DNA from 2 places in the Desulfovibrio subterraneus genome. Region 2 is predicted to be linked to the other one. Evidence: predicted binding sites of a transcription regulator. Region 2 holds the regulator's gene; the other holds the start of a gene.
The links. The regulator HrcA, encoded in region 2, represses chaperone genes, less so after heat shock. The targets are predictions, from matches to a motif close to TGTTAGCACTCNNNNNNNNNGAGTGCTAACA.

Region 1: a site for HrcA is predicted at 8,785-8,815, ahead of groES (co-chaperone GroES). Genes of this name have one in related genera too.

The regions. Positions count from the first base shown of each region.
Region 1 is NZ_BLVO01000013.1:571,046-586,994, reverse strand. Features, by position in the region: gene mnmE (tRNA uridine-5-carboxymethylaminomethyl(34) synthesis GTPase MnmE) at 1-393, opposite strand, end outside; gene HUV30_RS09565 (protein jag) at 497-1,879, opposite strand; gene yidC (membrane protein insertase YidC) at 1,921-3,531, opposite strand; gene yidD (membrane protein insertion efficiency factor YidD) at 3,548-3,802, opposite strand; gene rnpA (ribonuclease P protein component) at 3,799-4,155, opposite strand; gene rpmH (50S ribosomal protein L34) at 4,176-4,310, opposite strand; gene HUV30_RS09540 (FlgO family outer membrane protein) at 4,552-5,436, opposite strand; gene HUV30_RS09535 (hypothetical protein) at 5,446-6,141, opposite strand; gene HUV30_RS09530 (Hpt domain-containing protein) at 6,336-6,656, opposite strand; gene groL (chaperonin GroEL) at 6,788-8,422, opposite strand; gene groES (co-chaperone GroES) at 8,462-8,746, opposite strand; gene HUV30_RS09515 (ATP-binding protein) at 9,062-11,536, opposite strand; gene HUV30_RS09510 (substrate-binding periplasmic protein) at 11,551-12,294, opposite strand; gene HUV30_RS09505 (substrate-binding periplasmic protein) at 12,389-13,150, opposite strand; gene HUV30_RS09500 (hypothetical protein) at 13,226-13,981, opposite strand; gene HUV30_RS09495 (ATP-binding cassette domain-containing protein) at 14,074-15,949, opposite strand, start outside.
Region 2 is NZ_BLVO01000004.1:395,484-411,432, forward strand. Features, by position in the region: gene HUV30_RS02255 (PAS domain S-box protein) at 1-2,285, shown strand, start outside; gene HUV30_RS02260 (cobyric acid synthase) at 2,392-3,924, opposite strand; gene HUV30_RS02265 (PilZ domain-containing protein) at 4,056-4,754, shown strand; gene HUV30_RS02270 (AsmA family protein) at 4,905-7,295, shown strand; gene HUV30_RS02275 (peroxiredoxin) at 7,343-7,846, shown strand; gene hrcA (heat-inducible transcriptional repressor HrcA) at 8,142-9,188, shown strand; gene HUV30_RS02285 (nucleotide exchange factor GrpE) at 9,227-9,805, shown strand; gene dnaK (molecular chaperone DnaK) at 10,083-11,996, shown strand; gene HUV30_RS02295 (penicillin-binding protein activator) at 12,155-14,152, shown strand; gene gatC (Asp-tRNA(Asn)/Glu-tRNA(Gln) amidotransferase subunit GatC) at 14,247-14,531, shown strand; gene gatA (Asp-tRNA(Asn)/Glu-tRNA(Gln) amidotransferase subunit GatA) at 14,552-15,949, shown strand, end outside.

The sequences.
Region 1 (15,949 bases), on a different contig from region 2:
GGCCTGTGTCAGATCCATTCTGCCGTTCAGAAAGGCGCGCTTGGTAAATTCACCCGCATCGGCCGCACGCCCTCCGCAGGCAAAGACAGCCTCCAGCACGGCGGAAACAATGGCAGGCCCGCCATGACAATGAATCTCAACCACATCTTCACCCGTAAAGGTGCGAGGCCCCGGCATATGCACGGCCAGCACGTCATCAAGCAACTCGCCGGATGCATCCGCAATGCGCCCATGGTGCATGAAGCGTGGACGGAATCCGGCAAAGGAGGCGGATGAAGAGCGGAAGAGGCGCTGCAAGATGGCGGCGGCGTCCGGTCCGCTTATTCTGATGATGCCTATTCCCCCCTGTCCGAGAGGAGTGGCGATGGCGGCAATGGTGTCTGAATGATGCATACCGGTTGTGTAGCCCCGCCCTTGCGGAGGGGCAAGCTGTTTGGTGCTGTTCAAGAAAAAAGGAGGCTCAGAGAGCCTCCTTTTGCATTCATCTGCGGTTGCGCTAGGCGCTCTTGCGCTTGCGGCCGATGATCACCCTTTTCAGCGGGCCATCGCCCTTGCTGCGGGTCTGTATGTCATCATCGCCCTGCAGGGCAAGGTGCACTATACGCCGATGGTAGGAACTGAGCGGACGGGTGGACTGCGGCTTTCCAAGCGTCTTGGCCTTGTCGGCAAGATGCAGGGCTATTTCGCGCAGTTTGTCGTCCTGCCGTTCACGGTAATCACCGGTATCCAGCTGGACACGAACGGCAACGCCCATTTCCTTGGCCACGATGCGGTTGGTCAGATACTGGAAGGCTGCCAGAGTCTGCCCTTCGCGACCGATCAGCAGGCCGGAGTTGTCTCCGCTGGAGATGGTCACCTTCACCCGGTTCTCCTCGATGGCTGCAGACACGGGGGTCTCGCCGATCACCGGAGTAATGAGCTTGTTTACAACGCCGTTTACCACCTCGATGAGCTTATCCTGGTCCAGTTCGGCAAGATTGGCCTCAGGCATGGGCTCGGCGGAGATGTCTTCCATCATATCTTCGTCGAAGGAAGTATCGAAGTCGGCCGGCGGGGCGTCGTTCAGATTGGTAACATCGGCCTGATCTGCAGAAGCATCTGCCGATGCGCCCTCTTCCTTGCGACCGCGGCCGCGTCCGCCACGGGTACGGCGGCGTCCGCCGCGGGTGCGACGGTTTGCAGAACGACGTTCCTCTTCAGAAGATGAACTCTCGCGTTCCACACCTTCCTGCTCTTCCGATATGGAGGCAGTAGATTCCCCATCATTGGCACGCTTGGGGGGACGGTTGTTTCTCGGCTTGTCGGAACGGGAATCGCCACGCTTTCTCTCGCCGGGCTTGCGGTCCTGACGGCTTTCACCGTCTTCGGCACGTTCTTCCCTGCGATCGCGGCGGTCGTCCTTGCGTTCTTCACGGCGTTCGCTTCTGCCGTCTTCACGGCGCTCATCACGTCGTGCCGGCCTCTGGTCACGCTGTCCGCCTTTGCGCTCCTTCTGTTCAGAAGCAGCTTCGGGCTGGCGGGCGCTGTCTTCCGACTTGGCTGCCTGCTCCTTGCCCTTATCCCGGGGCTTGCGGTCATCACGCGGTCTGCGATCTTCACGCGGGCCCTTGTCTTCTCTGCCTTCCGCAGACTTCTTACGGTCGCGGCCAGAGTTTTCCGGGGCGGGGGTGGAACCATTCAACACACTGCTATCAAACGCAACCTGCATACGGCGGGCGCGAATCTTCGCCTTTTTGGCGCCGACCAGACCGAAAATCCCGGTCTTTGCGTCGTTTACGATCTCTATTTCAAGTTTTTCCCGTGCGCTATTGAAGTAGCTGCAAGCCGCTTCGATGGCGCCGTCCAGAGTTTTACCCTGGAACTCCTTGTATGCATCCATGCATTCACCTCAAGAGGTACTCGCGATTAAAAGGCAAGGCATCAGGCCTTGCGGAGCATGAACCACTGCTGGGCTATGGAGAGTACGTTGTTAACCAACCAGTACACGACAAGACCAGCGGGGAAGTTCAGGAACATGAAGGTGAACACCAGGGGCATGAACATCATCATCTTCTTCTGGACCGGGTCTCCGGTGCTGGGTGTCATCATCTGCTGCAACAGCATGGTCAGCCCCATGACAATGGGGGTAATGTAGAAGGGGTCGGCTGCGGAAAGGTCCGCAAGCCAGATCTTGTCCGTGAAGGGCAGATACGTGATAAAAGAAGCATGACGCAGTTCGATCGAGTTCAGCAGAGCCTGATACAGGCCGAAGAACACGGGAATCTGAACGAGCATGGGCAGACAGCCGCCGGCAGGATTGACCTTATAGGTCTTGTAGAGGTTCATGACCTCCTGGTTCTGCCGTTCGCGGTCGTCAGCATGCTTTTCACGAATCTTCTGCATCATGGGCTGCAGCTTCTTCATCTGCTCCATGGACTTGTAGCTCTTGTGGGAAAGGGGCCAGAACAGCAGCTTGATCAGAATGGTCAAGATGATGATAGCCACACCATAGTTCCCCACATACCCGTGGAAGAAGTTGATCATCTTCAACAGGGGCTTGGCCAGAATACTGAACATGCCGTAGTCGATGGAAGCACCGAGCATATTAGGCGCGGACTCCAGGGCCTGGGCAAGCTTGGGGCCAAGGAAGTAGTTGGTGCCGAGTTCCACTTCGGCTCCGGGGGCAAGGCCGATGGCATCGCGCTCTATGGCAACGCGGTAGACACCATGCTGGAACTTGGCCTTGAGTGCCACATCGCTTCCTTCAGGGGCAACAGCTGCAAGGAAGTAGTTGCTTTCCACACCTGCCCAACGCAGGGGCAGGCTCTTGGCAAAACCCTTTTCGAGCTCTTCGAGGTCGGATTCGTAATCAAGGCCTTCAGAATCGGAGAACCATGCAATCTTGGTGGGATTGTAACGGCTGTGGGCCGATTCGATGGGGCTTGAACCAAGGGTGAAGTCAAGACGGACACTGCGGGGAGTTTCTCCCGCATTCACAAGGCGCACTTTTTCCTTAACCACATAGGAATCGGCGAAGAAGTGCATCTCGCGAATAACACGGATGCCTTCCACTTCACCGGTAAACACCAGCAGGCCGCTGGCGTTGCCATCAAGGGAAAGATTTTCACCGGCAAAGCTCCACTGGCCTTCCAGCCATGTGCGCTTGCCATCCAGCATGATACCGAGATCACCCATCTGGGAAGCTGCCTCGCCCACCATGTCGACAGAGGGGGAACCAGCGTCGAGAGTAGCCTTGTACTCCTTGAGCTGGAAGCTCTTCATAACGCCGCCCTGAGAGTGCATCACTGCGGTGTACAGGGGGGTGGAAACGGTTACTTCACGCCCTTCGGAGGGCTGAAAAACAGGAACGGCAGGCTGGTCCGCATCTGCTGCGGTCGTTGCCTGCACGTTAACGTTGCCTGCTTCGGAAGCAGTTGCTACCTGCTGCTCGGCCGGCTTGGGCAGCCAGCCCATATGTTCAGCAAGGAAATTCCAGCCTACGGTCACTGCTAAACAGAGCGCCACAGCGATCAACAAACGCTTATTATCCATCATGGTTGGACCTCAATTACTCCTGTGCGAGGGGGGATTGATGCCGGGAAGGGGGAACGGGATCGTAACCGCCTCGGCTGAAGGGATGACATCGTAAAATTCGCCAGACGGCAAGACCGGTGCCCCGCAGGACGCCGTGACGGGAGATCGCCTCGACCGCATACTCCGAACACGTGGGTACAAAACGGCAGGCTGGGGGCGTAAACGGTGAAATACACAACTGGTAAAAGCGGATAGGCAACACCAGTATGGTTCGGGCAAATAATTTCATGGCGCTTCGTTTCCCGTCTCTTGGGTAAGCTGGCCGCAGACATTTTGAATTATTGGCAATAATTCCTGCGAAACCATATCAAGGCTTACCCGCTCGGGGTTGAGACTGCGCTTTGGCACCACAACGACGTCAAAGCCGTCGCAGACCTCACGCTGGTTGAGCCGGAAAAACTCACGTATCACGCGCTTGACGCGATTACGCACGACTGCCGTCCCTGTCTTTTTCGTCACTGCCATGCCCATACGCCAACTCAGCTGAACTGAGGGACGAGGCAGCACAAACAGGATGAAATTCTTGGAAAAGTAACGGCGGCCTGCATTGTAACAGCTGACAAAATCAGGCCGCCGGATCAAACGATGCTCGCGCGAATGCGTTAGGCGGATAATCTCTTACGCCCCTTAGCACGACGACGGGCCAATACGGCACGGCCGCTGGCGGACTTAAGGCGGGAGCGGAAGCCGCATGCTCTGGCACGTCTGAGTTTGCTCGGCTGATACGTTCTCTTCATGGAAGGTTCTCCTTTAAAAAAATGAACGGACCTTTTTACAGTGTAAAACGGCCCGCGTCAAGCTTGACAGGGGGAATGTTCTCGCGAACCACCGGAAGACTCAGCAGATAGTTAGTTCAAACCAACCGTCTCACGGTATCGCGCGAAATCCATAGGCTGTTTCATCCATAATTACAAGCCCAAAGATGCCGCAGAACATTATTTTTACGTACATCGGCATCTTTCGGCAAAGGCAGCAACTCTACCGGATAGCTGGCTCGGGCGGCCCGAGCACCTGAGCTCCGGGGTCAGGCTCCGGCGACTGTGTCACCCTGTCAGGCGGGCCGAGAACCGGCATGCCTGCAAGAGGAGGAGCCGTTTGCAGGCCCGCTGCGGGTTGCCTTGCGGCACCGGCACCCCCTTGAAAGGTATTTCCCTGAAAGACCGGAACTTCACTGCGTACCATGCCGAACTTCTGCACTGGTGGCAAGGCGGCACCGTTGGGAACATATGCGGCCTGCCTGCGGGAGTGTTCCGACCAGACGGGGTCAACATCCACAGGTGCCTTTCTATCCTTGCGCAGCATGGACCGCACCTCGCCGCCATTAGGCAACTGGTACTCATAGGCAGCAACAACCGCGCCGTCATCCAGCCTGATGAGACGCAGCGAGCAGAACACGGATGCCGGACTTTCCACGTAACTACCCACCAGAACCGCCTGCGCCGCATACTGGGTCTGCATCAGCCGCGCCACTTCACGGGTAAGCATGAATTCGCCCTCACGAGGGCGGATGGACATATCCATGCGCAAACGGGACTCAATCACGCGGTAGCCGTACTGACTGAGGCGCGATGCCACCTGCTGCATCACCATGCGACCCAGCGTGGAGCTTTTCTCCAGATCGTCAAGCTGCACCATGGTGGCCACAAGCACCGGACTTTCCTTGCTCAGCCGCCCCATCATGACCTGATGCAACGCATCGGCAGCCATCTGGCTTGATCCCGTAATAATAGAGCCTGCGGGAAATGCAGCCAGCGAGGTATCGCTGTGCATGGGCTGTCTCGGCATGGCGCCGGGACCGGCCGCAGCAGCAACCACCGTCAGCAGAAGCAGTATAAATGCGCATACCATAATCAGACGTTTCATATGCTTCTCCTACTGTGCGGTAACCCGCACGGGACGGGCCTTGAATTCCTGGACATAATGGCCGCGGGCCTCGGGATCGACAAACTGCTCGAAATCGGGGTCGTTGATGTAATAAACGGAGGAAGTATGGACGACATATCGGTTGTTGTATGACATGGAAACGGAAATGAGCACTTCGCGGTTGGAAGAACTGGTGATTGCGCCGCCAGCAAGGTCGGCCAGCACTCCGGCGCCAATGGCAGCCGGAATCCATTCAGCCATGGAGTTCAGCGCCCTTGCGGCGCTCACGCCCGCACCGATGGTGGTAAAGGTGCCGATGGGAGGCCGCTGCATGCGGTCATTATGCAGCACGGCGAGCACATCGTAATCCACATCGACCACATCGCTCTCCCGCTCAAGGGAAACCTGCATGCCCCGCGAAACAAGTTCCGAAGTCAGCAGCTTATAGAAGCCCAGAGAAAAAGGCCTGCTGTTGGGCGGCTCGAGATACAGGGGCTTCATGAGCAGGTCGTCACGGTCTTCAATGGCCTTCAAAATCCTGTCCGCCACATCCGAGGCCAGCACCTGCCAGTGCCCTGCCGACTGCATCTTGTACTGCGGTTCCGCCTCGTACGTCGTGGCAACGGGAATCTGCGAGCGATACAACACGCAGCCCGAGAGCAACACCGTCAAAGCCAGTGCTGCCACAGTTACCGCGGTTGTCACGGCCGCCGCGCAAGGCGCTCCGCTCCGGAAAAAACTATATTTCATGGCCGGTACCTCTATCCTGGTCCATTCAGGCACTATAAAGCCCCACGGAAGACAGCCTGCCGTAGTCCTACATACCCTCATCGACAGAAAAGCGGCATTTCTTTAGGGCCATGTGCCCGCCGGAACGGCGAAACCATGGAATTATTCCGTCAGACTATTGCCCGTTCAAGCTCACGAAGCTCCTGTACGAGCAGCCTTCTGAAGTGCTCGACCTCATCGGCCTGCTGTTTTTCACGTATTGCCTGCTCAAGAACACGTGCGGCATGTCTAACTCGCTCAGCGCCGATATTTGCGGCGTCACTTTTGAGCCTGTGCGCGCGTGCACGCAGCATTTCTGTCTCGCAGCGGTCTGCCTGCTGAAAAAAAATGAGCCACTCCCCCACTTCCCCGCGCATGACGTTGAGCAGTTCTTCATAGCAATCTGCATCCAGCCCGAGCAACTGCATGGCTCCATGCCTGTTCAGCACCATTGAGGTCTCCCCTTTCTGACTTGATATCACTGTATTGCAGAGTGTGGACGGGACTATATATACCGGATTCAAGACAAAAAAAAGGGCCGGAGAAATCTCCGGCCCCAAAAGGCAATGTTGCCAGCGGATGCTTAGTACATGCCGCCCATGCCGCCCATGCCGCCGGGCATAGCCGGAGCAGCGGGCTTGTCGGAAGGCTTCTCGGCAATGGCGCACTCGGTGGTGAGCAGCAGGGATGCTACGGAAGCAGCATTCTGCAGGGCAATGCGGGTAACCTTCTTGGGATCGATAACACCGGCCTTGATGAGGTCTTCGTATTCGCCGGTAGCAGCGTTGAAGCCGAAGCCGTCCTTGCCTTCGCGAACCTTTTCCACAACGATGGAACCTTCGAAGCCGGCGTTAGCGGCGATCTGACGAAGGGGTTCTTCGATGGCGCGACGCAGAATGGCAACACCGGCTGCTTCATCGTCGTCAGCGGGCTTGATGTCGTCAAGAACGGTGGCCACGCGAACCAGAGCGGTACCGCCGCCAGGCACGATGCCTTCTTCAACGGCTGCACGGGTCGCGTTCAGAGCGTCTTCAACGCGGTCCTTCTTTTCCTTCATTTCGGTTTCGGTAGCAGCGCCGACGTTGATCACTGCAACGCCGCCGACCAGCTTGGCCAGACGTTCCTGCAGCTTTTCACGATCGTAGTCGGAAGAAGTTTCTTCAACCTGAGCGCGGATCATCTTTACGCGGGCCTTGATGTCTTCGCCCTTGCCTGCGCCGTCAACGATGGTGGTGTTTTCCTTGTCAACAACCACGCGCTTGGCGGAACCGAGGTCTGCCACGGTGATGTTCTCAAGCTTAACGCCCATTTCTTCGGAAACAACCTGACCACCGGTGAGGATGGCGATATCCTGCAGCATGGCCTTGCGGCGTTCGCCGAAGCCGGGAGCCTTGATGGCTGCAACCTGCAGGGTGCCACGCAGCTTGTTCACCACGAGAGCGGCAAGAGCTTCGCCGTCAACGTCTTCAGCAATGATGACGAGGGGCTTGCTCATCTTGGCGACCTGCTCCAGCACGGGGAGCATGTCCTTCATGTTGGAAATCTTCTTTTCGCAGATGAGGATCAGGGGGGAATCCATTTCCACGATCATCTTGTCTGCGTTGGTCACGAAGTAGGGAGACAGGTAACCGCGGTCGAACTGCATGCCTTCCACAACTTCAAGAGTGGTTTCGAGGCCCTTGGCTTCTTCAACGGTGATAACGCCTTCCTTGCCGACCTTGTTCATAGCTTCGGCAATAATGTTGCCGATGGTGGTGTCGGAGTTGGCGGAAATGGTACCAACCTGAGCAATTTCCTTCTGGTCGCGGGTGGGCTTTGCAAGGGCGTTCAGTTCAGCCACGAGGGACTCAACAGCCTTGTCGATGCCGCGCTTGATGGCCATGGGGTTACGGCCTGCAGCAACAAGCTTCACGCCTTCCTTGTAAACAGCCTGAGCAAGAATGGTGGCGGTGGTGGTACCGTCGCCGGCGATGTCGGAAGTCTTGGAGGCAACTTCCTTGACCATCTGTGCGCCCATGTTCTCGAACTTGTCTTCCAGTTCGATTTCCTTCGCTACGGAAACGCCGTCCTTGGTGATGACGGGGGAACCGAAGGACTTTTCGATAACAACGTTACGGCCCTTGGGTCCAAGGGTAACCTTAACGGCGTTGGCAAGCTTATCTACACCGCGGGAAAGGCGCTCACGAGCCTTTGCGTCAAACAGAATTTCTTTAGCCATGGGGATAATCCTCCTGAAAAATATATGTAATGAGGGAAGTTAGGCGATGATGGCGAGAATGTCGTCTTCGCGCATTACAAGGAAATCGTTGCCGTCGATCTTGATCTCGGTGCCGGCGTACTTGTTGAAGAGAACAACGTTGCCGACTGCAACGGTCATGGCAATGTTGTTGCCGTTTTCAACCTTGCCGGGGCCAACCGCAACGATTTCGCCGCGAGAGGGCTTTTCCTTGGCGGTATCGGGAATGTAGAGACCACCGGCGGTCTTTTCTTCGGCTTCAAGACGCTTAACCAGAACGCGATCGCTCAAAGGCTTCAGATTCATGTTATAAACCTCCAACATTTTTCATATTCAACTTTTTTTGTTAGCACTCTGACTCTTCGAGTGCCAATACCAAGCGGCTGTGTACCCCTTCCTGCCCCGCCTTGCAACATGTTGCATGACGATAGGACAGGTCCGCGCACGGCGCGGTGGCAACCGCAGTTTTTTACAGTAAATTCCCGCTGAATCAGCGGGCGGGTTCAACGCCGGGATCAACATCCCAAACGTTGACGGGATAATAAAACACTTTTTCGCCTTGAAAAGGGGGCAAGTGCATTTTTTTTCATTTTAATTTTAAATTCATGAAAAAACAGCAAGTTACACTCGGGAAAGTTCGGCCAGTAAAACGTTCTTATTTACCGGCTTAGTCAAAAATCCTGTACACCCCGCTGCAAAAGCCCTTGTCTTCTCTTCATCAAGCGCGTGGGCCGTCAGCGCGATTATGGGAACCTTCCCCGTTCCCTGCTCCTTTTCCATCTCACGTATGCGCAACGTTGCCGCTATCCCGTCCATGACCGGCATTTCAATATCCATGAGCACCACATCAAAATGCCCCTCGGCAAAGCGTTCCACTCCCTCTACTCCGTTTTCGGCCATAACAAGCTCGTGGGGCGAACGACGAAGGAACAGTTCTACCACCATGCGGTTATTCGGTGAATCATCTACCAGCAGAATGCGCAGGGGGCGTTCAGGCCGGATGTCGGGTCCCTTCACAGCCAGAGGAACCGGCCGTGATATAAGCGCCTCGTTCAGCGCTTCTGCAAGCGGAGCCGGAGCCACAGGCTTTACCAGAGTGGCAAAGGCAAGCCCCGGCGGCACATTACCCACACTGTTTCCCATGGTGCTCAGGAACACACACCGCCTCACCCCCTCGTCTACAAGCGAAGCGACATAGGAAGCCACGGAGAATCCCTCTCCGCCTTCGCTGCCGTCCGGCAAGGTTGTGACCACCAGCTCGGCCGGCCGCCCCGATGCGGCAAGTTCACGCAGGCATGCGGATACGCCCTGCCTGTTGCCCAACACCTCTACGGCAGCACCGAAATCCTCAAGGTATTCACGCAACAGACTGCGGGTAAAGACATGCGGCTCAACAACAAGCACACGCTTTCCTGCCACTGCGCTCAGAGTCTGGCGCTGCATGAGCTGGGCTCTGACAATGTCGAACCGGGCCGAAAAGGCAAACACGGAACCGGAATGCCCGTCGCTCTGCACGGCAATTTCCCCTGACATGAGCGTGACCAGATGCCGTGAGATGGCGAGGCCGAGGCCGGTGCCGCCAAACTTGCGCGTTGTGGATGAGTCGCCCTGCGAAAAAATATCGAAAATGCGCCCCTGCTGCTCAACCGGCACCCCTATCCCCGTATCACGGACGGTAAAGAGCAGATAGCCTGCATCCGCGCTGTCGGGATGCACATCCACCTCAAGGATAACCTCACCCCGTTCGGTGAACTTAACCGCATTGCCCACCAGATTCATGAGCACCTGCCGCAACCTGGTTGGATCTCCCATCAGCCTGTGCGGAACCTGCGGCGCAATACGCCACGCAATCTCCAGCCCCTTTTCATGCCCCCGCACAGCCAGCGTTCTGATGGTTTTGTCCACCAGACTCTGAAGATCAAATTCAATATGCTCCAGCGAGAACTGGCCGGATTCGACCTTGGATATATCCAGAATATCGTTGATGATCTCCAGCAAACCTTCACCGGCAGCACGCAGCACCTTCACATTCTCGCGCTGCTCGCGTGCAAGGTCGGCCTCGGACAACAGCTCCGCCATGCCAAGAATCACATTCATGGGCGTCCGGATTTCATGGCTCATGGTAGCAAGGAATTGGCTCTTCGAACGGGTGGCCGCCTCAGCCTGCTCCTTGGCCTGCTGCAGACTGTCGATGGCCTCACGCAATTCCGCGTTCTTTTCGTCAAGCTGACGTGTGCGTTCCTCTACCTTGTCCTCAAGTGACCAGCTATATTCCTCAACCTGCCTGCTGGCTTCCTGCAGACTTATGGCCAGCCGTTCCGACTCGCGGCGCATACCGAGCAGGTTTGCAAGCATGCTGTTGAACGTTTCCGCGAGCACGGTCAATTCATTACGGTTTTCCGTTTCCACAGGCACCTGCACCGTCTCCAGGTTGTCGAGACTGACCATTGCCGTGGCTGTAGTGAGCTTTTCAAGGGGACGGGACAATATCTTGCGGGCAAACCAGAGAAAAATGACCCACAGGGCAACGGCCTTGATCACGGCGTTGACCAGTATGATGACAAGCGCTTCCCACACCTCGGAAAGCACGACGTTTTCACTGGAAAAGACGGTCAGAGCCCCGATAATATAAGGCTCCCCTCCCGTTTCGTGATACATGACGGGAAAAGTGTTCCAGAAAAGACCTTCGCGCTCTCCCCAGCCTTCCACGTTCAGCAGAACGCCATGTTCCCCGAAAGCCGGTGCGGCAAAAGGCAATGGCCGTTCAAGAGAATTTGCCTCGAACGCGCCCTGAAATTCCGTTTCTACCCGCACTCCTATCACTTCCGGCGTTTCAAGCATGCCATTTACAATGGTGCGTATCTGCAACTCATCCACATTGTATATGGCCGTGGCAAGCCCCTCGGAAACCACCGTTTCAAGTGAGGCGATGGACCGGTGCACCTTGTCGCGCGTGGAGATATATTCGTTAACCAATTGCCCGGAAGTGAGAACGCATGTCACCAGAACGTACAGCAGAAACACCTTGCTGAGCAGCAGGGTCGCAACCGAATTCCGGATGGGGACAAAAAAAGGACCGCGTTTCGCTTCAGGCATATTCCACTCCGCGGTTATTCAGGGAATGTGTAGTGCGGGTAGGGAAAACCCCATTTTTTAAAAATAGCCTGCAACTCGCCGGATGCATGCAGTTTTTCCATGCCCTGCGCATACATCGCCTCCAGCTGCCTGCCTCTTTCGGACTCGCGGAACACGGGAAAGTACTGCCGCCTGCCTGCGACCTGTATCGCATAATCACCGGCATTGAACGGAATGGTGCCCTGCTTCATGGAGTCTTTGATGAACTCCAGATCGTCGATGTAATAATCCGCATGCCCCAGCAGTACCATCCCCAGGGCGGCTTCAGCGGTGCGCACCTCTTTGAGCACGGTGCCTTCAGGAAAGTTTTTGGCGGAATAATATGTCAGCCTGAACACCACAGACTTGCCGGACATAGTTTGCGGACCATGCCACTCCGGCTGCCGCAAGATGTTATAGAAGCAGTGAAACTCTCCCTCATACATGGGATAGCGCGCAAGAAACAACGGGGCAGAAGCGCTGTCGCTGCACGTCATCATATCAGCCTTGCCCGACGCGACCAGATCATTGCCGCGCTGCGAAGAAACATAAATCCGTCGCATCGCAACCCCGCGCTCCGTAAAAATTCTGCCCAAAATCTCATGATAGAGACCTGTACCATCATGATTGGTAAACTTGTTCCACGATGGCCCGACAACGATGACTTCGCCCAAGTCTTGGGCACAAACGCCCGACGGTATGAGCAGCAGCATGACCATGAGAAAGAAGTAACGCTTCATGAAGCCCCCAAACAGTTTACAGCACGGTCAACGCAATCGAAAGACCATGTTGGTCGTGTGTGCCACGCCATATAGCGAGATATCGGCAGACAAATCAGTCCAGCTTGTACGGCGGATATTCGAATCCCCACTTGGCAAATATCTCCCGAAGCCGCCCGTTTCGAATAAGCCGCTCCATTCCTTCATCATATAAGGCCATTACCTGATTGCCCCGCTGTGACTGCAGCAGTACCGGATGATATGTCCGGTATCCGGCAACCCGTATGTCATAGTCGGCCATATCGAACGGAATCTTGTTTTCCTTAATGGATGTTTCTATAAAAGAAAGGTCATCAACGTAAAAGTCGACCCGTCCGAGAAGCACCATTCCCAGTGCCGAGCCGCCTGTCTTCACTTCCTTGTACTCTACGTGAACGGGAAAATTCGCCGGAGAATAGTACCCAATTCTCCATACCAGAGTCCGGTCTCTGAGCGTTTCCTCGCCCTTCCATTCCCCTATGCGTTTCTTGTTGAAGAACACATGATAGGGCCCTGCAAACATAGGATACTTCGCCAGCTGCAAAGGATTTCTGGCAACATCATGGCAGGTCATCATATCAGCCCTGCCCGCCCGGACAAGATCATAAGCGCGTTCTGACGGAACATACTCCCGAATAACGTTAATGCCGTACAGGCCAAACACTTCATTCAAAATCTCATGATACAAACCGGTGCCGTCAAGATTTGTAAACTTCTCCCATGAAGGACCGACAACTATTACTTTATCGATATCTGCAGCGTTGCTGGCACACGGAAAAAGCAGCAGACACAACAAAAACAGGAGCAACCTACGCATGGAATAAAGCCCACCTTTCATTTCAGTTGCAGTAACCTACACCATTTCATGAAAGATGGGCAATGGGATTAGATGTGACGAATCGTATCAAAAAGCCTATTCCGCGTGGTCCTTACGGCTTATGCGCACTCTGAGCCAGCGGCATGTGCTGCCTGTCATGCGCTCATAAAAGTCCATGAGCGGGTCAAGCCGTTTGGTATGAGGATAGACAAAGTGATGCTGCGGGAACATCTGCGGCAGCATGCGCAGCTGTATGGCGTGCTCTTCAAGAAGATATTCCCTGCTGAGAGCGGCAACCCGCAATTTTTCATCACTGCAGGTTCCTTCAGTGCAGGCGGCCTCCACAAAGTAGCCGACCATGTCATCAACGAGATTGCAGGCCACGTCGTCCTCGTCGCAAAAGACATCCAGCTGCTGCCTGTGGTCCGCATATGCTTCCATGCCGAGCAGGTCGCTCCAGTAGACAATGCGGTATGGAATGGAAAGGTCGGCCCAGGCATCGGCATTGTTCTCCACCCACTGCCTGCCTATATTGACCGATTTGACGAAGGCACGCTCCATTGTGAGATCAGGGTCCACAATACGCAGTGTGTGCCTGTGCAGCATGTCCGAGACTATGACAACGCACTCTTTGAAGGTCTTGTTTACCAGCTGCATGATGGAGTGCAGCTTGCTCCCTTCATGATACTCCTGCCCCAGGCTGATGGGGACGAAGCAAACGTTGTCATACAGGGTTTCTTTCGGAAACTGAAGGTTGCGGAACTTCGCAACATAACGGCTTCCCGCCCCTTGTGGGAAAGAGGATTCAGCATTCCTGACAACAAGAGAAGAACCGATCTGATCGTGCCACATACAACACTCCTTGGTTAAGGTGAGTGAGACATGACACGATCATTATAGAACTATCTATATAACAACAATCCCTCCCGGGCCCTTCTCTGCTTCTAGGCTCTGAACTGTTCCAGTTCTTCCAGCCGCTGTTCTGCCTGTTCCCACCGTTCCAGCAGTGCCAGTTGTTCACTTTCCAGCTCTTCAAGGCGGCGGGTCGAATCGGCAAAACCCTGCGGGTCACGGGTATAGAACGCCGGATCAGCCATGGCCGCTTCCAGCGAGCGCTGTTCTTCTTCCAGTGCGGCCAGACGGGCAGGAAGTGCTTCCAGATCTTCCTTCAGGGTTTTCAGTTCCCGCTGTTCATTGAAGGTCAGCTTTTTCTGCTTACCCGCTCCACCATCGTCTTCCGCCTTTACGGACGGCTTTGCTGCCGACTCGGCGCGGGATACCGCAGAAGCTGGTGCCGGTCGCTGTCGCAGCCAGTCATCGTAGCCTCCCACATATTCGCAGACGCGCCCGTCACCCTCGAATGCCAGAGTGGACGTAACCACATTGTTGAGGAAGGCTCTGTCATGGCTGACCACAAGCACGGTGCCGGTATATGCGCCAAGCAGCTCTTCCAGCAGGTCCAGCGTTTCCATATCCAGATCGTTTGTGGGTTCGTCAAAGACGAGCACATTCGCCGGTCTGGTGAACAGCCGCGCCAGCAGCAGACGGTTCCGCTCGCCGCCGGAAAGGCAGCTTACGGGCATATGAATCCGCTGCGGGTCGAAAAGAAATTCCTTGAGATAGCCAACAACATGCTTGCGGGTTCCGTTTATCTCGACAGTATCGTTGCCGTTTGCCACGTTATCCCGAACGGATTTGGACTCATCAAGCTCACCGCGCAACTGGTCGAAATAGGCAATCTCAAGCCGGGTGCCATGGCGCACGGTTCCCGACTGCGGCTCAAGACGCCCCAGCAAAAGCTTGAGCATGGTGGTCTTGCCCACACCGTTGGGTCCCAGAAAGCCCACTTTGTCCCCGCGGCTGATAACCAGAGACACGTCGTGTATCACGGGTGTTTCGGCATCCGGATAGGTGTAGGTAATATTACGGGCTTCCACCACAAGCTTGCCTGAGCGTTCTGCCTCCTGCACCTGCATGGAAACGGAGCCGAGCCTGTCACGCCGTCTGGCCCGTTCTTCACGCAACGCGTACAGTTCGCGCACACGCCCCATATTGCGGGTGCGGCGGGCCTTGATACCCTTGCGAATCCAGACTTCCTCTTCAGCAAGCTTCTGATCGAGCCGCGCCCATTCCTGCTGTTCTGCATGGAGCTGCCCGTCTTTCCGTTCAAGAAAGGTATCATAATCGCATGACCAGTCCGCAAGGTGTCCGCGGTCAAGCTCCACAATACGGTTTGCCACCTTGCGCAGAAACATGCGGTCATGGGTAATAAGCACCAGCGTGCGCATGCGACGCAAAAGAAATTCTTCAAGCCAGTCTATGGAATCAACATCCAGATGGTTGGTGGGCTCGTCCAGCAACAGAACATCCGGCTCCGCAGCCAATGCGCGGGCAAGCATGACACGGCGCTTCATCCCGCCGGACAGACGGGAAAACTCCACCTCGGCATTCAGCTTCAGATGGTTGATCACACTCTGTACGGTCTGGTGTGCTGTCCAGCCATCTCCGGCATCGAGTGCCTGTTGTGCCTTCTGCAGGCGTGTATCCAACCCGGGGGAAGTATCCCCCGACTCCAGCAACACGCTCACCTCATGGTATTCCGCAAGCGCTCTGCCGGTGGCTCCCATGCCTTCGGCAATAACGGCATACACCTGCCCGCTGATCCCCTGCGGCACCTCCTGCGGCAGCATGGAAACACGCAACCCCTGCTGACGGGCCACGGTTCCCTTATCCAGAGGCACATCGCCATGCATCACACGCAGAAAGGTTGATTTGCCCGCGCCGTTTCTGCCGAGAATGCAAACCCGCTGACCTTCTTCA
Region 2 (15,949 bases):
ACGTGGCCCTTCTGGACGAAGGCACCGATACACTTAGTTACCGGTACTGCAAAGATTTCTCCGACATGGCACAGGGTATTCCCGACTTAGGTTCCCTGCAGGTTCCCCGGCTGAGTCGTGTTCCGCTCAACAACAACGGCGCGGTCTGCTATTCACGGACAGACCTTTACGCCATGGCCGACGCAAGTTTGTTCGATCCTGACAGCCCGGTGCCCTGCTCGTGGCTCGGCGTTGCCCTGCGCGCGGGCAACAGGCCCATAGGGGTCATGTTCACGCAGAATTATACTAACGAGTGCCTGTATTCCGACTACGACATGCGGCTGCTCTGTGCCTGCTCCGACCAGATTGCCCTGAGTATAGAACGCAAGCGGGCGGAAGAGGCTGCCCTTTCCGCACGGGATATTTTCATGAATATTCCTTCGGGGCTGTTCATCTACCAATATACCCCCCCGGATTCACTCACACTGGTCAACGCCAACCCGACTGCTGAAAAACTGACGGGAGTTACCCTCAGAGAGTGGGCCGGCAAGGATTTCAGAAAAATCTGGCCGGCCGCAGAAGCGGGCGGTCTGTACGAATCCATCGCCAGTCCGCTGCGGACCAGAACGGACTTCATTACCGAAGAGATGCACTACAAGGACGAACGGCTTTCCGGGGCTTTTCAGGTACATTCCTTCATACTGCCTGAAAATCGTCTGGGGGTTACTTTTCAGGATATCACCGAGCGGAAAAGAGCTCAGCTGGCCGTGCAGGAGAGCAGTGAACAATACCGTGCGTTCTTTGAAGACAATCACTCGGTCATGTTCATTCTCGACCCGGCAAACGGGTCTATCCTCGATGCCAACAAGGCGGCGGAACAATTCTACGGCTATGCACGCGACTACATGAAGGGAAGAAGCGTGGCCATGCTTAACCATTTCTCCGCTTCACGGCTGAAAAACACGCTCAGAGGACTGGCACGGCAGCGCATAACCAGCATCATAGCCCGGCACATACTGGCCAACGGCGAATGGCGCGATGTGGAGGTCTATTCCGGCCCCTTCACGGTGCACGGGCACAAGCGCCTTATCTCCATTGTGCACGACATCACCGAACGCAAGAAGAATGAAGCGGCCCTTGCCGCAGCCAAGGAAAGTGCGGAACAGGCAAACAGGGCCAAGTCGGAATTCGTCGCCAACATCAGCCACGAGGTACGCACCCCTTTGAGCGGCCTCATGGGGATGCTGCAGTTGCTGCTCACCACGCCGCTTAACGGCGAACAGGAAGGGTATATCGATACCGCGCTGAAGTCCTCTAAGAACCTTCTGCAGGTGCTGAACGACGTTCTGGATTTTTCCAAGATCGAGGCAGGCAAGCTGACCATCGAATCGCGTGAATTCAGCGTACCCAACCTGCTCAACCAGTGTGCCGACCTTTTCCGGCATCAGGCGATTGCCAAGGGCCTTACGCTGACGCATGAGGTCATACCGCCCGTCGAAGCCAGCTATTTCGGGGACGAACTGCGCATCCGCCAGATTCTTCTGAACCTGATCGGCAACGCCATAAAATTTACCGAACGGGGTTCCGTCCATATCGAAATGGCGGTAAAGCCCCTTATGAATCAGAGAGTTGCGCGCCTTGACATGACAGTACGCGATACGGGCATAGGCATTCCCAAAAGCAAACTCAACGCCATATTCGATGCGTTTACTCAGGTAGACGGTTCCATCTCAAGGAAATATACGGGGACCGGCCTCGGGCTGGCCATCGTCAAACGGCTGGTGGACCTGATGCAAGGCACTATACGGGTGGAAAGCCGTCCGGGCAGAGGAGCCACAGTCTACGCAAGCGTGCAGCTGGAACTGACGGGCAATACGTGCCCTGAAACCTGTGCGGAGCAGGAATCCGAGCCGGAACTGCCCCCCATGCGGGTGCTCATTGTGGAAGATGAAGCTGTTAACAGATACATGGCCAGCCGCCTGCTGGAAACCATGGGGCACAGTGTGGTCGTGGCAGAAAACGGCAGCGAGGCGCTTGAACAGCTCAAAAGCACCCCCTTCGACCTTGTGCTCATGGACATCCAGATGCCGGTAATGAACGGGCTGGAAGCCGTGGGCCACATCCGCAAATTCCACGGCGTTGCCAACCCGCCGGATATTCCCGTCATCGCCCTTTCGGCGCATGCCTCGAATGTGGACAGAGAAAAAGCGCTTGAGCAAGGCATGGATGAATACATTGTCAAACCGTATGAGATAGCGGAAATGAAAAAGGTCCTTCATCACGTTATGCGGAATAGACTGGCGTGAGACAATCCTGACGGGTGCAGCATGCCGGACTGAATGAAACCGGCAGCTGCCTATATTGAAGGCTGTGCCTGTCTGCCGGTGAACAGGCGGAATGAGCAACCGGCGCTCAACTCAGACCGAGCAATCTATACACCGCAGACATGTCCAGTGCTTCACGGACAACGGCTGCCAGCCTGTCCAGAGCCGGATCAAGCGAATATGGCGCGACCACCCTGCCAAGAGGAGCCTCACCCCTGCGGCTGCGCAGCCTGTCCACAAAGGCCCGCCTGAATTCGTCGGCATCGAACACCCCATGCATGTAGGTGCCCCACACGCGGCCATCCGCCGTGCTGTATCCCGCCGCTGTGCCGTCCGGCAGCACCACGCAGGGCGATACTCCCCCGCCCTCGCCCACCTGCGTCCTGCCATGGTGGATCTCGTAGCCGCAGACGGACAGGTCAAAGGCGGTATGGGTTCCTTCCACACGGGTCAGCACCTTGTCCGGCCCCATGATGGTATGCACGTTCAGCAGGCCAAGCCCTTCGGTTTGATCGTTCCGCCCGTCCGATTCCACCTGCAACGGATCTTCCACACTTCTGCCGAGCATCTGCAATCCGCCGCATATCCCCACAATCTCGGGGGCATTTTCCGCAGACTGGCGGCCCATCTGTTCAATGGCAGAGGCAAGTCCGGTCCGGCGAAGCCATTCCAGATCGCCGAGCGTATTCTTGGACCCCGGAATGAGAATGCAGTCCGGCCGCCCAAGTTCTCCGGGCGAGCGCACACCGCGCACACGCACATCCGGTTCGCCGGAGAGCGCGTCCAGATCGGTAAAGTTGGCAATGTGCGGCAGGTCGATAAGGGCCACATCCACACAGCTTCCTGCCTTGGGCATATTCCTGCACATTGCTTCCTTGAAGGAGACGGAATCTTCCTCGGGAAGCCCCAGTTCCGTGACATGCGGCACCACGCCGAAGAACGGCTTGCCGGTCTTGCGGGTGGTATATTCAAGGGCGGGGTCCAGCAGCGAGGCATCGCCACGGAATCTGTTGAGCACAAATCCTGCCACAAGATCACGCTCCCACGGATCAAGCAGTTCCATGGTGCCCACCAGCGAGGCAAACACGCCTCCCCTGTCGATATCGCCCACAAGCAGCACCCGCGCATCCGCATAGCGTGCCATCTGCATGTTCACGATATCGTGGGCTTTGAGATTGATCTCGGCGGGGCTGCCCGCACCCTCCAGAACCATCACATCATGCTGCGCGGACAGCGAATCATACGCCTGCTGCACTGTCCGGAAAGCTTCCGGCTTGAAGGAAACGTATTCCTTCACCCGCATGTTGCCCACGGCATGCCCCATGACGATGACCTGCGAGCCCGTGTCCGAAGAAGGCTTGAGCAAAACAGGGTTCATGCGCGCATCCGGTTCCAGCCTGCAGGCCGCGGCCTGCACCGCCTGCGCCCGGCCAATCTCCCGCCCGTCCGGCGTGACAAAGGAATTCAGGGCCATATTCTGCGCCTTGAACGGGGCAACGGAATACCCGTCCTGCAGCAGAATGCGACAAAGAGCCGCCGTCAGCACGCTTTTGCCGGCATTGGAACTGGTCCCCTGCAACATCAGGGCAGGAATCTTGCGGTCAGGCTTGTGTTTTGGCATGGTGGAAGCTGTATCCCGTTTCCTTTCGTAAAACCAGTGCATTCCTGCCCATTTCGCCCCACAAGGCAGATTTGATAAAGGTTTAGCAAAGAATAATGGACGGTTGCCGAATTAGCAGGCACAAGAGCAGCATGACGCACATTCTTGCCATCGCGCGCGACAATGATAACGGCGCCATTCTCAAGCGCCAGCTTGAACAGCTGGGCGCCACAGGCACTCTTGCTTCCGAATCTGAAAGCATAGTTCATATCATGCGCACACAGCCCATACAGGGCATACTGATCAACATGCCCACATTCCTGCGCCTGCACGGTGAAGGAAAGAACATCATCAACGATTCCATGGGCAGCTTTCCCATGCTCCGCTGCCGGGTGGACGGAGAAACCGGAGCACTCACCGTGTTTGAACAGGGAGTAACCCCTGAACAGGCGCTCGCCCAGTTCGTGCACCAGTGCGCAGCCCAGCCGCCGCGCACCATCCGACGTGAGGAACGCACGGCCATTACCTGTGCCATTCTTCTTTCACAGGACGCGGGATTCAATCCGGCCACCACGGAACGTACCATAACTTTCGACGTATCCCCGCTCGGGACGTTCTGTTTTTCCACGCACATATGGAAGCCGGGACAAACTGCCTGGCTGCAATTTCTCGACCTTGCCGACAAGACTCCCATATCCGGAACCATTGTTCACGCCACCCGCTGGGGCAAGGGCTGCAAGCGTCCAGGGTGCGGAATAAGCTTCCATTCCATAACGGATACGCAAGGCGAAGAACTGGCCGTGCTGCTCAAAGGAAGCTGCATGGCACCCAAGAGAGTTATCATAAGTTGACCTTACCCGGAATTAGCATATTGAATTACATGCTGAATACGACTACATGTTCCTCAGCCGACGGCGAACATTGCAGGATCATTCCGTCTCAGCCCAAGCGAAGACGCCAACGCCCGCAAGTTACCGGACCAGGCTATTCAGGAGCATAATATGGTAAAATTCTTCAAGGTATTCGGTTCCATCATCGGTGCATGCCTGCTCATTGTCGCAGTGGGTACGGTTGCGCTCGTCACTCTGGTCGACCCGAACGACTACAAGAACCGCATTGCCGAAGAAGTTCGCAAACGGACCGGAAGAACCGTGGAGTTCACCGGAGACATATCTCTTTCCTATTTTCCCTGGCTTGGACTTGAAACCGGTCCCGTGCGCATGGCCAACCCCGACAGCTTCGGCGGCGGCGATTTCATGAGCCTCGACCGTGCAGGCATTCAGATCAAGCTGATGCCCCTGCTCAAGAAAGACGTGCAGGTTTCCTTTGTCACCGTTGAAGGACTGAAGCTCAACTTCATCCGCAACGCCAAGGGAGAAGTGAACTGGGAATTCACGCCCGAGCTGCCGGCTCCTGCGGCCGCTGCTGCCGCATCTGGAACAGCCACGGGTGCAGCACCCAAAACGTCCCAAGCTCCACAGGCCATCAAGGACGCCGACGGATTTGCTGACAACACCGTGGCCACGCCGCTGGAAACCCTGCCCGCCCTGCTGGTGGATTCCTTTGCCATTACCCGTGCAGACATCACTTTCACGGATGAACAGACCGGTACCACCCGTGCGCTGAAGGACCTTTCCCTCGCCACCTCGGCCATAACGCTGGGTAAACCTGTCGATCTTACCATCAAGACCAAGGTTGAATCGAACATTCCCCGCATGGAATCCGATGTCGACTTCCATACCACCTTTATGCTGGCGCATGACCTTACCCGCATCGAACTGGATAACCAGACGTTGAATGTGGACGCAAAGGGCAACACCTTTCCTGGTGGCTCGCTTTCCCTGCGCCAGCAGGGGGCCATGTCCTACGACCTGATGCAGCAGATATTCAACGTGCGGAGTTTCTCTGCCAATGCATATGATGCTGACCTGAGTGCCAGCGGCAAGCTTTCTCTGGCTGAAGCTCCCGTGTTTCACGGCAAGGTGGCTGTGGAATGCACCCTGCGAGATACGCTCAAGGCTCTTGGGCTGGAGTTGAAAACTGCTGATGCTTCGGTTCTGGACAAGGCCGCCCTCAGCTTTACCATTGCCGCCTCCCCCGTTCAGGTTGCCCTTTCCAACATCAACGGTACGCTCGATGACACGAATTTCAGTGGCGCAGTGCGCATCAGACAGTTTGCACGGCCGGAAATAAAGGCCGAGCTGGCTGTTACTGCGCTGGATGCAGATCGCTACATGCCTCTCGCGACAGACGGGAAGACCGAGAACGAAACGCCCCCTGCCAAGGACAACACGTCCGAAGCGGACAAAAACAATGCCCCTGCCCAAAACAGCACTGCCGACAAGCCTGACACGAGCGGAAAAACCGCCACGTCCGGCTCCGGCACCGCCAAGGCAGCCGCCAAGGACAACAAGCCTGCTGCAGCCCAGCCCGCAAAAGCCGCGCCTGCACAATCCGGCAAGCCTGCCGTTGCCGGAGAGGCTGATAAGGCCGCAGGAGAAGAGCCCTTCATCTCCGCGGAAGCCCGCAAGGCTCTGCGCAAGCTGTTGCTCGACGCGTCCCTGAAGGTCGGCGCATTCACCGTACAGAAAGTCTACCTGACGGATATGGATATCAAGGTCATGGCCAAGGACGGCATTTTCAAGGTATCACCCTGTTCCGCCAACCTTTTTGAAGGCCGCTACGATGCGGATATCACTGCGGACATCCGCAACAAGGATACCCGCTCCAGCGTCTCGCTGAACGCAAAGAACCTGCAGGTTGCCCCCATAACCGCGACCTTCATGGGTGACCCGCGCGCCACGGGAACAGCCAACTGGCAGACCAACCTCTACGCCACCGGCGATACGGTGCAGGAAGTTCTCTCCACCCTGAACGGCAAGGGGTCCTTCTCCGTCACTGACGGAGCGGTTCTCGGAGTGCAGATCGTTCCCGACAAGGTCAAGGGCGAGATCAGGAATTCAAAGGTGGACAAAGCAGACGATTCCCTGCGCAAGCAGTCCTTCGAGCGGCTTTCCGGCACGTATGTCGTGCGCTCGGGTCGCGTAACGAACAAGGACCTCGCACTTGTCGCCCCGAACATCAAAGGCTCCGGAGCCGGCTATGCAGACCTGTATCAGGACAAAGTCGACTTCAAGGCCGTTGTGCGCATTACGGGGCTTCCCAAAATTCCTGTTACCGTGACCGGAGCACTGTCTGCCCCGCTGTATGAATTTGATGCGCGGGCCCTGCTCAAAGCCACGTTCAGCAATCTGGGCGACCTGCTCCCCATCCCCGGTCTGACGGGAGACGATGCCGGCACCAAAAAGCAGAACGGCGGCAAAGACGAAAAGAAGCCCAAGAATCCTCTGGAACAACTGGGCAAGGGTCTGCAGCAGCTCTTCCAGCAATAGTTCAGAGAACCTCGCCCCCTGCCTCAGACAAAGAGAAGGAGAAGGATATGACACCGCACACACCCGAAAGCTTCGTACCGGCCTCCGGCGACAGAGCACCTGCCTTCAACCTCGTGAATGCAGCGGGTGAGCCGCGTCCGCTCTCCCATTATGCGGGCAAATGGCTTGTGCTCTACTTCTATCCCAAAGCCTCCACCCCGGGCTGCACGCGGGAAGCGCAAGGATTCACGACCCTCCTGCCGGACTTTGAAGCCTGCAATGCAACGGTGGTCGGCATGTCGCCGGACTCCTGCAAGGCCATCACCGGATTCATCGTCAAGCAACAGCTTGGTGTCGAGCTTCTTTCTGACCCGGACCGGACAGCGGCCAAAGCCTATGGCGTCTTCCAGCTCAAAAAGAACTACGGCAAGGAGTCCATGGGCATTGTACGCTCCACCTTCATCATCGACCCGCAGGGCGTGGTCCGCATGGTATTCAGCCCGGTGAAAAAGGTCGATACCCACATGCAGGAAGTGCTTGAGGCCGTTCGCACCCTCACGGCACAGCCATAACAGGGCATCTGAAGTTTCAATATTTTCAAAAAGATAACGCTGCAAAGATATTCTTTCAGCCCCCCCTTCCCTTGACAGGGGGGGTAGGCGTTGTTACCCGTCAAGTCTTGAGGGAAGCGGCAACCGTGCCCCGCTCCGGCAGTTCACGCTCATTTGGCGGGTCTGCCTGAACGTCTCGCCGCGAAAGCAGACGGAAACACATGCGGCAAGGCTGGCCCCTCGACAGGTAGATGTGACGGACACCGGCCGGTGTTCATACCCTTGGCAACAAAGCAGACGGGACTGGCTGCACACCATGAGCCTTGCACAGCGCGAGACAGACGTTCTCTCCACGATCATCGAGTCCTATATCACCACGGCGCTGCCGGTGGGGTCTCGAACCGTGGCCAACACCTCGCGTCTGAAACTTTCTGCCGCCAGCATGCGCAACACCATGGCCGACCTCACCGACAAGGGGTATCTGGAACAGCCCCACACATCGGCAGGTCGCATCCCTACAGCAAAAGCTTTCCGCCTGTATGTTGATTCACTGCTGCGCATGCGCCCTGTCTCCCGCGATGAGCGCGACAGCATTCTGAATCATATGACGTTACAGGGGCTGGAAATCAGCCAGATGCTGCAGCAGGCCACGGCACTGGTTTCCTCGCTCTCGCATGAAGTGGCTCTGGTGCTCGCGCCGGGTGGCAACGACGTGCGCTGGCGGCGGGTGGACTTCTCCCTTGTTGCAGACCGGCTGGTACTTGCCGTGCTTGTTCTGGACGGCGGCATAATCCGCAACCGCGTGGTAAGGCTGGACGAAAAGGTCTCTGCAGACGACCTTATCCACTTCGGCAATTACCTCAACAGCCACTACACCGGCCTTACCCTGTCAGAAGCCCGCAGCCGCATTTTGAATGAACTGCACAGAACCGGGGCGCATCTGGAAGAACTCTGCGCCCGTGCACTCGGCCTTGCCCGTCTTGCCTTTTCCGGCGAGGCGGAAGCGGAGCGGCAACTGTTTGTAGAAGGCACCCTGACCATGCTGGACAAGGCGGAATTCACCGATTCCGCACGCATGCGCGAACTGCTCGCGCTGCTGGATGAGCGGACCAGACTGCTCAAACTGCTGAACAACACCATGCGCAGCGCGGACGTTTCCGTCTCCATTGCACCGGACATGCCCGAAGCTGAAGACAGCTTCGCCGGACTGAGTGTCATTTCTGCCCCTTACGGCGTTGAAACCCCGCTTGGCGTTGTAAGCGTCATAGGCCCTCTGCGCATGGATTACGGCACCATCGTCCCTGTTGTGGACTGTATTTCAAAATCCCTATCCACCCTGCTGAAAGACCGGTTTTCCGCTTAGGGAACCGTATAGCATATTCTCAAGGAGCAAGTATTTCCATGGTTAAAGACAAGGTTGAACTGAGCGAGGAAGCAGCAGAGCAGCTCGAAAAGGACAAAGCCGGCGCTCCCGTGCAGGAAACCATAGATTTGACGGATGAAGAGCTTGTCGCACTGTGCAAGGCACGCGTATGCCCCGCCTGCAACGAAAAAGTCAGCGCCGACGAAGCACGCCTGCGCTCGCTGGCAGAAATGGACAACTTCAAGAAGCGCATCCAGCGCGAAAAGGAAGAACAGGCCAAGTACGCAGCGGAAAACGTTCTTTCCAGCCTGCTGCCCACGCTGGACAACCTTGGCCTTGCCATTGAATACGGACGTAACCTTGAAGGCTGCAAAGACATGCTCATCGGTGTTGAAATGACCCAGAAGCTGCTTCTCGACGCCATTGCACAGCACGGCCTGATACAGGTAGGTGCCACCGGAGAGGCCTTTAATCCCGAAGTCCATGAAGCCATTGGTCAGGAGCCCTGTCACGATACGCCCGAGGGCTGCATCAAGAAGGTCATGCAGAAGGGCTACCGCCTGAAGGAACGCCTGCTGCGCCCTGCCAAGGTCATGATTTCCACCGGCAAGGCATAGCCTTCCGTCGCATATTACGCACCAAACGGGCGCGGGAAGCATTTCCCGCGCCCGTTTTTCTTACACAGACGTGCAGGATATAATTTGAAAAAACGTTTCATTGCACCAAGTTGCAACATCTTGTGTAAAAAATTTCACCAGTCCCCCTTGCCCCTCGGGAAAACGAACTTAGTTTTTCCCCGAAGCTGACGCGATGCCGCTCCGACTGGCAGCGGCTCATATATCAGACAGAATTTACACACATATTTCGTGACTATCTCGTTAGGAGGAATCGCACATGGGCAAGATCATCGGTATTGACCTTGGAACTACCAACTCCTGTGTCTACATCATGGAAGGCAAGGACCCCAAATGTATCACCAACCCCGAAGGCGGACGTACCACCCCTTCCGTAGTCGGCTTTACCGACAAGGAGCGTCTCGTCGGTGATATCGCCAAGCGTCAGGCCGTTACCAACCCTGAGCGCACCGTTTTCGCCATCAAGCGTCTTATGGGTCGCCAGTTCAATGCTCCCGAAGTCGGCCGCTGGGCCGACCACTCTCCCTACAAGATCGTTTCCGGCAACGGCGGCGATGCACACGTTGAAATCGAAGGCCGCAGCTACTCCCCTGCCGAAGTTTCCGCAATGATCCTCGGCAAACTGAAGGCAGACGCTGAAGCCTATCTGGGCGAAGAAGTGACCGAAGCGGTCATTACCGTTCCCGCATACTTCAACGACTCCCAGCGTCAGGCCACCAAGGACGCAGGCCGTATCGCCGGTCTGGAAGTGAAGCGCATCATCAACGAACCCACCGCAGCTTCGCTTGCGTATGGCTTTGACAAGAAGGCCAACGAGAAGATCGCCGTGTTCGACCTCGGCGGCGGTACCTTCGATATTTCCATTCTCGAAGTGGGCGACAACGTTGTTGAAGTGCGCGCCACTAACGGCGACACCTTCCTCGGCGGCGAAGACTTCGACCTTGCCATCATCAATTATCTGGTGGACGAGTTCAAGCGCGAGAACCACGGCATCGACCTGTCCAAGGACCGCATGGCCCTGCAGCGTCTGAAGGAAGCAGCTGAAAAGGCCAAGAAGGACCTTTCCACTTCCATGGAAGCGGAAGTGAACCTGCCCTTCATCACTGCCGACCAGACCGGCCCCAAGCACCTTATGCTCAAGCTTTCCCGCGCCAAGCTGGAAAAGCTGGTGGAACAGCTTGTCGACCGCACCATCGCCCCCTGCAAGAAGGCACTGGCAGACGCCGGCCTTACCGCTGCAGAAATCGACGAAGTGGTGCTCGTGGGCGGCATGACCCGTATGCCTCTGGTGCAGAAGAAGGTTGCAGAATTCTTCGGCAAGGAACCCAACCGTTCCGTGAACCCCGATGAAGTGGTTGCCATGGGCGCCGCAATTCAGGGCGGCATTCTTGCCGGTGACGTGAAGGACGTGCTGCTGCTCGACGTAACCCCGCTGTCTCTGGGTATCGAAACCCTCGGCGGCGTGTTCACCAAGCTGATTGAACGCAACACCACCATCCCGACCAAGAAGTCGCAGACCTTCACCACCGCTGCGGACAACCAGCCTTCCGTGTCCATCCATGTCATGCAGGGCGAACGCCCCATGGCAGGTGACAACATGACTCTCGGCCGCTTTGAACTGACCGGCATTCCCCCGGCACCCCGTGGCATGCCCCAGGTTGAAGTGAGCTTCGATATCGACGCCAACGGCATCGTGCACGTTTCCGCCAAGGATCTGGGTACCGGCAAGGAACAGTCCATCCGCATCACCGCTTCTTCCGGTCTTTCCGAAGACGAGATCCAGCGCCTTATCAAGGAAGCCGAATCTCATGCTGACGAAGACAAGAAAAAGCAGCAGGTTATCGAAGTTCGCAACCAGGCGGACACCCTGATCTACTCTGCCGAAAAGTCCATCCGCGACCTCGGCGACAAGCTGGATGCCGGCCTGAAGAGCGAAATTGACGGCAAGATCGAAGCGCTCAGAAAGGTCATGGAAGGCGAAGACGTAGACGCCATCAAGAAGGCAACCGACGAACTGTCTCAGGCTTCCCACAAGCTGGCCGAGCAGCTCTACGCCCAGCAGGCGCAGGGTGCACAGGGCGGCGAAGCCGGTGCCGATGCAGGAGCCGCAGGTGGCCCCCGCAAGGAAGATGACGACGTGGTCGACGCAGACTACACCGAAGTGAAGAAGTAAACTTACGAGCCTGCAAGCCGGAGCGGACACCCGCTCTTGCAATTGCAACGGTATATGATTAGCTTGGCCTGATTCGTCGTTTGGCGGATCAGGCCTTTATCATTATGGTACCCATTATGCGAAAATATTCCGAATCGAATACCACGCGGCATTCACGGATGCCGATCCTTGCGGTCTTTGGTCTGCTGTTCGTCTTCGCCCTGCTCGCAGGTTGCCAGAAAGCGATTGTGGCTCCTCCCATGCAGTCTGGCGCAGAGCAGTACATGACGCTGCCCGAACAGGCGTTTACCGCCTATTCAAACGGCGATTTCAAGCGAGCGGAAGCCCTCTATGACAGAACTCTCCAGCTTCCGCAGCTCTCGCAGGAAGAAACTCTTGAAGCATGGAAGTATTTCTCGTTGAGCACCATTGCCAACGAAAAATACAACCTCGGGATTGAGGCGCTTGAAAAATGGCGTTCCCTTAATCCGGATGCGGAAAACACTTCGGAATGGCTCAACGCCTTCAGCAAGTGCATGCTCAACCTGCCCCGCCAGAAAGCCGTGGACATGCTGCAGGCTCTTTCTGCCGACTCCGGCCGTTCCAGAGCCGTGCGCACGGAAGCCACCCTGCTGCTCGCCAGCCGGGAATGGACAGACGGTGAAGACCCGCACGGCGCCATGCAGACCCTTTCCGACCTGTATGAGCAGGCTTCGAAGAGCACGGATGCCAAGGCCTACAAAGGCACACTGGAAAACCGCCTGTTCGCACAGTTGCAGTCTGCCGAACCTGAAGCGCTTGCCATGCTCGCGGGCCTGCTGACGCCTGAAAACGAGCTGGATTTCCCCTATTCCATCATCCTGCTTGAAAAGGCCCGCCGTTCCGCCACGGACAACGAAAGCTGGCCGCTGGCACATCAGGCATTGCAGCGACTGCGCCTTGCAGGACATTTTTCCGACAAGCTGCTTGTGGAGCGGATTCTGCGTCCTCTTGAGCAGGAATACGGGCAGCCTGCGCAGGGCATAGCCCTTGCGCTGCCCCTGACCGGCCCCTTCGGCAACATCGGCTGGAAGATCGTGCGCGGTGCGGGCGTGGCCCAGTGGGATCTCGCCAAATCCGGCAACGATCTTTCCGTTACGATCATCAACACCGCAGCTGCAGGCTGGGAAAAGAAGCTCGCAGCCCTGCCCAAGGGCATAAGCGTTGTCGGCGGCCCCCTGCGTACCGAATCCATGGACCTGCTCAGAAAACAGGGCCAGCTTGATGACCGCAGCTTCTTCACATTCCTTTCCACCCTTGAGCAGGGCGAAGAGGGCAAGGTGGCATGGCGCTTCTTCTCCAGCCCCCGCGACCAGGTGCGCACCGTGCTCGAATTTGCCAAGAACGATCTTGGTATTGAAAATTATGGAGTTCTGTATCCCGACGAAGCGTTCGGCATGCGCATGAACAGCCTTTTCAAGGAAACCGGCTCAGAACTTGGCATCAACACCACTGCCACGGCTGCCTATGCTCCCAAGGACTCCCCCTCATGGGGCAAGACCCTGCGCACATTCCTCAGGGTTCCCGGCCGCCGCGCGGGTGAGGACGACCCCATGCCTCCCAAGCCGCCCTTCCAGGCTGCGTTCCTGCCTGACGGCTGGCAGCAGATGCAGAGCCTCATTCCCCATTTCTTCTTCTATCAGGAAACACGCATGGTCTTCCTCGGCTCCGCGCTGTGGGAGCAAGGACTTTCTTCCAGCAAAGACGTGGAAACGCGCTACTTCAACCTGGCCGTATTCCCCGGTTCATGGAACCCCTTCACCCCCACCACGGCCGCAGCAAACCTTACCAAGACGCTTGATGAATCCGGCCTTGGCAAACCCGACCTCTGGGTCGGCCTCGGATACGACTTCGTGCGCTTTGCCTCGCTGCTCGGCTCACCCGAAGAAGCGGTTTCCGCCGACGACATGAACCAGCGCATCCAGACCGCGCAGGCCATGGACTGGAGCATTGCTCCCATCCACTGGACGCCGGAAGGCCGCGCCTCGCAGAAGATGTTCCTGTTCACGCCTTCCAGCGCCGGATTCGAGCCGCTTGATCCTGCCAGCTTCCGCGAGAAGCTGGAGCAGATCCGCCAGCGTCACGAAGAACGCGTGAAGATGCTGGAAGAGGAATATCAGAAGAAAATCAAGGGCTGATACCGTCCCGCTCACGGCCAGCCCAATGCGGAGTACCGGACGCCCTGCATTCCGACAGCCCCGCAGAGAACTTTGGATACGAGGAGATCATTCCATGAAAATATCGCCTGAGCGCGTAGCAGAAATCGCCAAACTGGCGCGCCTTGAACTGGACGAGGACAAGCTGTCACTGTTTGCCGGTCAGTTCGAATCCATTCTCAACTACATGGAAACGCTCAACGAGCTGGACACCAGCGACGTTGAGCCGCTCTACAGCCCCGTGATGCACAGCACGGTCCTGCGTGACGACGTTGCGGCCAAGACAGCCGAACGGGATGCCGTTCTTTCCAACGCACCCCAGACCGACGGGCAGTTCTTTGTCGTGCCCAAGATCGTCTAATACGCCGGAGACTCAGTAGAATGTCTGACCTGTATACCAAATCACTTTCCGAGATCCGCACCCGTCTTCTTGCCCGCGAGGTATCCGCGGAAGAAGCCGTGTCCTCGTGCCTTGCACGCATTGACGCGACCGAGCCCAAGATTCAGGCCCTGCTCAACCTGCAGCGCGAAGAAGCCCTTGCCACGGCAAAGGCCATGGACGCAGCCGGCCCCGATGCAGACAAGCCTCTCTGGGGCGTTCCCGTTACCGTGAAGGACGTGTTGTGCACCAAAGACGTGACCACGACCTGCGGATCGAAAATTCTGGGCAACTTCAAGCCGTTCTATGATGCCTATGCCGTACGCAAGCTCAAGGAAGCAGGCGCTGTCATCATCGGCAAGACCAACATGGACGAATTCGCCATGGGGTCTTCCACCGAAAATTCCGCCTTCCACCCCACCCGCAATCCGTGGGATCTTTCCCGCGTGCCGGGCGGTTCTTCCGGCGGTTCCGCAGCATCCGTGGCTGCTTCGCAGGCTTTCGGCTCGCTGGGTACGGATACCGGCGGCTCCATCCGCCAGCCCGCTTCCCTGTGCGGCTGCGTGGGCATGAAGCCCACCTACGGCCGCGTTTCCCGCTACGGCATGGTCGCCTACGGTTCCTCGCTGGATCAGATAGGCCCCATGACCCGCACTGTGGAAGACAACGCCCGCATGCTGCAGGTAATCGCCGGCCATGATCCCAAGGATTCCACCTGTTCCGAACGTGCCGTGCCCGATTATCTGGCAGCGCTCGGCCGCGACAGCCTGAAGGGTGTCCGCATCGGCCTGCCCGCAGAATTCTGGGGCAAGGGGCTTGATCCGGAAGTTGAGGCCGCCTGCGCCTCTGCCCTGAACCAGCTCAAGGACCTCGGTGCCGAACCGGTGGAAGTTTCCCTGCCGCATTCTCCCTACGCCATTGCGGTGTACTACATCGTGGCCATGGCTGAAGCCAGCTCCAACCTCGCCCGCTTCGACGGCGTGCGCTACGGCTACCGCGATGCCGATGCCGACGAACTGCTCGACATCTACGTGAAATCCCGCAGCAAGGGCTTTGGCGATGAAGTGCAGCGCCGCATCATGCTCGGCACCTACGTGCTTTCTTCCGGCTATTACGATGCTTACTACCGCAAGGCCGCTCAGGTACGCCGCCGCATCCGCGAAGACTACGAAAAGGCACTCAGCCAGTGCGACGTGCTCTGCGGACCTGCATCCCCGGTTTCCGCTTGGAAGGTGGGTGAACTTACGGATGATCCGCTGAAGATGTACCTCATGGACATCTACACCATCTCGCTGAACCTTGCGGGGCTGCCCGGCCTGTCGCTGCCGGTGGGACTCGGCAAGGACAGCGGAATGCCCTTGGGCCTGCAGCTTCTGGGCAAGGCCTTTGACGAGGCGACC